2 regions of the Pseudoalteromonas sp. APAL1 genome follow, and region 2 is predicted to be linked to the other one. Evidence: riboswitches for the same ligand, from Rfam matches in the RefSeq annotation. Region 2 holds a riboswitch; the other holds the start of a gene.
What was found. Region 2 has a riboswitch for lysine ahead of lysC (lysine-sensitive aspartokinase 3). Riboswitches for the same ligand answer to the same signal wherever they lie in the genome.
Positions count from the first base shown of each region.

Region 1: another riboswitch for lysine. It lies ahead of dapA (4-hydroxy-tetrahydrodipicolinate synthase); the one in region 2 lies ahead of lysC (lysine-sensitive aspartokinase 3).

Region 1 covers NZ_JAKGAW010000018.1:69,468-72,874, reverse strand. Annotated here, with positions in the region: gene L1264_RS10925 (protein adenylyltransferase SelO) at 1-425, opposite strand, end outside; gene L1264_RS10920 (DNA-3-methyladenine glycosylase I) at 434-1,129, opposite strand; lysine riboswitch at 1,312-1,508, shown strand; gene dapA (4-hydroxy-tetrahydrodipicolinate synthase) at 1,646-2,530, shown strand; gene L1264_RS10910 (2,3,4,5-tetrahydropyridine-2,6-dicarboxylate N-succinyltransferase) at 2,545-3,285, shown strand; gene L1264_RS10905 (PLP-dependent decarboxylase) at 3,285-3,407, shown strand, end outside.
Region 2 covers NZ_JAKGAW010000057.1:15,792-19,198, forward strand. Annotated here, with positions in the region: gene L1264_RS19095 (4'-phosphopantetheinyl transferase family protein) at 1-401, shown strand, start outside; gene lysC (lysine-sensitive aspartokinase 3) at 378-1,757, opposite strand; lysine riboswitch at 1,839-2,011, opposite strand; gene nhaD (sodium:proton antiporter NhaD) at 2,100-3,350, opposite strand.

The sequences.
Region 1 (3,407 bases), on a different contig from region 2:
GTTGTCGCGACACCTAATGCAGCCATCGCTTCGCTCATTATAAACTCACGAACCGCCGGCCCAATCGCACAACGTCCATCACCACCACGTGAAAACACTGTAGCACCCGCCCCTTTAAGCTGTATGTCCCACAGTACTCCTTCAACGTCTTTAACTGCTCCAAGCAAATGCGCTCTGCCATCCCCCAGACGTGGTGAGAAATGACCAAATTGATGCCCTGAGTAACCTAAAGCAATAGGCTTTACGCTGTCATCAGTTATTGAGCCACTTAACTGTCCTGCTAGGTATTCTGGATCATGACTAATACCAAGCGACTGAGCTAATTTATCATTGAATAACAATAATGCGGGATCAGCGGCGCGAGTAGGCATATCTTCAATAGCCAATAGTTCGCTGATATCGGTATACCTAGTTTGCAGTTTCATAAAAAATCCTATCGCGCAGCTATGCCAACGCGGTTATCGCCTACCCCATAGGCAACTAATTGACTTAGCGCTTGCAGGCTAAAGCCACTTTGTTGTTGTAGCTCGTTGAAAAAGTCTTGTGCAGCTTGTAATGACTTTTTAGTTTGTAAGCCACCGTCAATTAATTCATGAGCACGTAAATAATTTTCTACGTCTCGAGACAGTAAAAAAGTATCCTTACCCATGGCACGCAATGCATAAGGCCCTGTGTTCCCACCTAGTCGCGCACCATGCTTTTTTAAGTAAGCCCACAAACCGATAATATTATTTACTGGCCAATCAGCTACAAATTGGCTGAAACTGCCATGTTTTTCAGCTACTTCATGGATCATGTAGGCATTTTCAGGGATCGTTTGTACTTTTTTAAAGTTACGAATAATACGTTCATCACTGGCTTTTTGCTCGAGCATATCAGGTGGCATCATTAATAGTTTCTCAACACTGAAGTCCCAAAATACCTCTCGAAATCCTGACCACTTACTATTGATAACAGACCAGTAAAAACCACTTTGGAACACTTTACGCGTTAACTCTTCCAACCATAAGTCATCATGCATTTTGGCAATGTCAGCGCTATCAAGCGGGTCAGAAAGCAGTGCAAGCAGCATTTCTTCACTGCCCTTACGGGTGACAGCTCGCTGATAGATATCGTTAAACTTTTCCATTCTTCTTCCAATTCGTCTGGGTAATACTAGTGTACTAAAAACACGCTTATACGTAACCATGTTGCAAAATCGGTCACTAAAAAAACGAATACTCCGCCTTGACACCTAGATGGCTAAAATGCTTTAATCGTCGCTGATACCCTATTTAACTATGTTGGCTTTAAGCTATAAAGCGAGCATAAAGGGCTGGAAGAGGTGCGTTATTCAGGTAGCGTATAGGAGGAGCACAGACTCTGTTGATCATACGTGAGGGGAATTAACGCCGAGAAGTAACACCGTTTGTGAGGTGCTTATTTCGGGCGACTGGGCTGAATCCCAGCGACTGTCACCAACAATAGCAAAACGCTATTGATTAGTTTGGTGGAGAGCTTCTGGTCTTAGTATAATAAGGCCGTTGCGTCTTTATTATTTTAAGCCCATTCGCTCTTCGAATTATACCTTGTTCGAACGACGACATGCGGCTCCATTCAATTGCTCCCGCATAAACTCTTCGAATACCTTATAAGTTCGTGAGAGATGATCAACAATTTTGATTTAAACGACTATCCACTATGGACAGCGCTTGTCACGCCATTTTCTGAATCTGGCGAGGTCGATTACACGGCCCTTGGGCAACTGGTCGCTGAGCAGCAAGATGCTAATAACGGCATTTTATTGCTTGGCAGCACCGGCGAAGGACTGGCGCTTTCACTTAAAGAGCAACAAGCCATTGTTGAACATGTTTGCCAATTAGCACCGACTGTACCACTTATGGTCGCTGTGGGCGGCATGAACCTTAAGCAGCAAATTGCTTGGGTTGAATACTGCAACCAACTACCTATTCATGGCTATCTATTGGGCTCTCCTCTGTATGCAAAACCTGGGGTTGTTGGCCAAACACATTGGTTTGAAAGCCTACTTAACGCAAGTCATCACCCTTGTATGTTGTATAACGTACCAGGACGTAGTGCAGTTGAGATTTCACCGCAGGTGATCAAAAACCTTGCTGAGCACAAAAACCTTTGGGCTTTGAAAGAAGCCAGTGGTGACATTAGCAAATTTGAAGGCTTTAGAACGGCGTCACCAACACTGGCTATCTTCAGTGGTGATGATGCACTTATGCCGTATTTTGCTCAAGCTGGTGCAAAAGGTTTAGTTTCGGTTGCCGCAAATGCTTGGCCGAGTCAAACCCATGAGTTTGTTAAACGCAGTTTAAGTGGTCAATATCCAAATCTATTCACCGATTGGTCGCAAGCGATTCAAAGCTTATTTGCTGTCGCAAATCCAATCCCCGTAAAAGTACTGATGCACCTGCAAGGTAAAATAAATACCCCGCATTTACGTCCGCCGCTTACGCATTTAGAGCTTGAGCAAACAGACAGCATCCCCCACGCAAACAACACAATTTTATCTTGGAACTAAAAACAGGTTTTATCATGAGCTGGTTAGAATTATTAAACAACTTAGAATCAGGCGCAGTTCGCGCAGCAACACAAGACGAGAACGGCAACTGGCATGCCAATGTTGAAGTTAAACAAGGCATTTTAGAAGCCTTTAAAAATGGCACAAATACCGAGTTCCCGGGTGGTTTTGTGGATAAGCACAACCTAGCACCACAGGGCTTTGCTGCAAATGCCGGCGTGCGTATGGTACCAGGTGGTAGCAGTGTTCGTCGTGGCGCACACGTTGCTAAAGGCACGATTATCATGCCACCAGCGTATGTAAATATTGGCGCATTCATCGACGAAGGTACGATGGTCGATAGCCACGCATTAGTGGGTTCATGCGCACAAGTAGGTAAAAATGTTCACCTAAGTGCAGCAGTACAGTTAGGTGGCGTGCTTGAGCCAATTGGTGCCAGCCCTGTGGTTATTGAAGATGACGCTTTCATCGGTGCAGGCTGCGTTATTGTTGAAGGTGTGGTTGTGAAAAAAGGTGCTGTACTTGCGCCGGGTGTGCGCTTATCTGCAACCATCCCTGTCTACGATTGTGTTAATGAGCGCCAGCTAAACAAAGGTGAAGCAATTCCAGAAAACGCGATTGTAATCCCAGGTTCTCGCCCTGCTTCAAATGCATGGGCTCGCGAGCAAGGTTTAAGCATGTCTTGTGCATTGATCGTGAAATACCGTGACGAACAAAGCGATGCATCATTATTGTTAGAAGAGGTTTTACGTTAATGAGCTTTTTGAGCACGCCCATCAAGCAAGCGGTTGAACAAGTTTCAACACATCTTGATACGCCATTTTTTATCTATGATTTAGATAAATTAACTGCACATTTAAATCAATTAACTGCGCAA
Region 2 (3,407 bases):
CTCATTCAAATGGTTTAATCGGTGCAGCTCTTAACCCCAAACAGCAACTATTTGGTTTTGATATTGAACAAAGCAGTAAGCCTCGCCCTTTTATCAAACTCGCAAAGCATTTTTATCATCAAGATGAAGTTGACTTAATTAGCCGTTTTGACGCTCCCGATGAACAAGCACAGTGCTTTTTTAGAATTTGGACATTAAAAGAGGCGCTTGCCAAAGCAAGTGCTCAGCCGATTGCGAAACTACTTGCTCCTAATGTATTTGAAGAATTGAGCAAACATAATTTCAGCGCGAGTAGTAATTCTATTGAAGGGTTTGATATAAGTGTTGTGGCACAAAAAAGCACTGACTGGCAGTGCTCTTTTATTAATTTTAACGACCTACGCCGCGACTTGGCTTTCTAATAGTCGGCTGTGAATAGCCTGCACGACTTCATCTGACTCACTTTGCTCAACTAAGAAGCACAGGTTATGTTTACTTGCACCGTGGCAAATTAAACGAATATTAAAATCACTCAATACCTGCATTAAGTTCATTTCTTGCTGACGTAATTGAATCTCAGAACCAATTAAAGCCACCAGCGTTAAGTTATTCTCAACCGACACATGACAAAACTCAGAAAGCTTATCTAAACAAGCTTGATCAAGCTCTGGACGTGATGCATTCGGTGCGTTATCTAAAGTGATTGCAACACTGATCTCTGAGGTAGTAACCAAATCAACCGAAATATTAAACTCACTTAAAATAGTGAATACACGGGCTAAGAAACCACTCGCTAGGAGCATTTCCGGGCTTTTAACCGTTAACAGAATTTGGTTTTTACGCTGTGTTACGGCACGAATACCTGGTTGCTGAGATTTTTCTTTTTCAATCCATGTACCACCTAACTGTGGTTCACGGCTTGAACCAACAAACACACTAATATGGCTACGGCTTGCAGGTAAAATGGTTGCAGGGTGCAGCACTTTTGCTCCAAACGTGGCCATTTCTGCCGCTTCATCAAAGCTTAAGCGAGCAATTGGGCTTGCTTTGGCGCATAAACGCGGATCCGTACTGAAAATACCCACAACATCGGTCCAAATATGCACGCTTTTTGCGTTAATTGCTTCAGCGAGTAATGCAGCACTGTAATCTGAACCACCACGCCCTAAAGTCGTTGTTTGATTATGTTCATTGCTACCAATAAAGCCTTGAGTTACAACAACTTGCTCATCAAGTAGCGGCACTAAATGCTCTTTAGCAGCCGCAGCGGTTGCTGCAACATTAGGTGTTGCTTTAGCAAATTGGCTATCTGTTTTTAGCACCTTACGCACATCAAAACGCACCGCATCAAGACCTTGACCACGTAAAACTTGAGTGAACAAATACGATGATAAACGCTCACCAAAGCTCAGTAGCTCATCTTGCTCAGCTGCTGACTTAACCCCTTCTGATGCCAAAGTTTGAAAAGCCTTAAGCGTTTCATTAAAGCCATGTGCTAAATCAGCATCGAGCGACAGCTCTGTCAAAATTGCTTCTTGAATGGCGACTACGCCGGTAATGTGCTCATCACGCTCAACCGCGCTCAAATTACGTTTACACAATGCAACTAAATGATTGGTCACGCCAGCACTGGCACTCACAGCAACAATACGTACTTGGTTATCAGCACTAACGATTTCTGCGCAGCGGCTCATAGCATCAAAGTTAGCTACACTGGTACCGCCAAATTTTGCAACAACGTAATCTGATTTTGTATTGGCGGCTAATTGGGTATTCATGTCGTCTCCTTTTGTGGAAAACTATCCACAGTAAATCAAGAAGAACTCGGCAAGGGGGTGCTTTGAAAATAAAGAGTAGTCCATGCCAGAAGCTCTCCACCTAGTTTGGTGACAGTTTTGAGGATTCAGCCCCATAAACCGAAAAATAACCGTGACGTCCGGCTAATTTTCTCGGCGAGTACTTCCCTCATTAATGGTCATCGGCGTTCGTCACCTCACATTAACTACCTAAGTATCGCACCTCTTCTGAATGTTAAGTTAACACCTGGTTAAAATAACAAAGCCTGCTGTTAAAAGCAGGCTTCGAAAGTTAACGTTTAGACGTCTAGCTGTCAAGTTGTTTTATGAAATTAAACTGCCCGCTAAGTGCGAACCGTAATAACCTACGGTGTATGAAATCAATAAATACACCGACATTCTTAGGTAACTCATAAATGTAAGCGCTTTTACTTTACTCATAGCAATAATACCCGCCGCAGAACCGATAATAAGCATTGAGCCACCTACCCCTGTTGCGTAAGTAAACGACAGCCATTGCTGTGGACTCATCACAATATCTGCCTTTAAAAGTGCTGCAGTTAAAGGTACGTTATCTACCGCCGCCGATAATAGCCCCATTAAGTAATTGGCATATTCAGGCGCCATCAATTCATAAAGGTGAGTAAATTTAGCAAGCATGCCAACTTCTTTTAATGCGCCAACCAGCAATAACACACCCACGAAGAACAATAAGGTGTCGTACTCAATTTCACGAATATAATCGATGATTTTTTTGTTCACATCTTTTTTGCGCATTAAAAATTGCGCAACCAAAAACATCAGTGATAAACCAAATAAAAAGGTTAATAGCGGTGGCACACTATAAAGTACGCTCAGCGTTAACGTAGCAATAATCGTCGAGAAGAAGATAACCGCAATGGTAATATCGGTTTTTTCAATACGACGAGCCGTTTGCTTTTCAAATACCACATTACCCGACATACCCACCGATAACATTGCCGCTAACAATGCAACACTTGCAAGTGCAGGTACAATTAATAATAACAAGTTAGCAATGGTGACTTTTTCGTCTAAGAAAATCATCAGCGTTGTAACATCACCCGTGATCAACGACACCCCACCCGAGTTAACACTGAATACAATTAAGGTTGCGTATTTTATTAATTTTTTAGGATCTAACTTCAGTGACATCACTACCGCAAGCGAGATTAAAGTTGCGGTTATGTTGTCTGATATCGATGAAAATAAAAACGCAAAACCACCAATCAAAAACATCAGCTTTCGTTCACTGATTTGATTTGGCATAATTTTATGAACAATATTCTGGATAAAGCCTTTAGAGTTTAAATACGCAACAAAGGTCATCGCAGCCATTAAAAATAGCCACAAAGTCGCGATTTCTAATATATTGTGATCCAGTTGATGTTGTATGGTTTCTGGGCTTTGCCCATGAATCGGAGAGATAAATAAGATAATCCAGCATAAAGTACCAAAAAAAAGCGTCGTTTTGGCCTTGTTAACATGGATAATATCCTCTATAACGATAAGCAAAAATGCCACCGCTATCAGGGTTAGGATAAGTGGGGTTACCATGGTGTTTGAACAACCTTTATAATAATGTAAAAATTGTAAGACGAGTGTTTCGGCGCG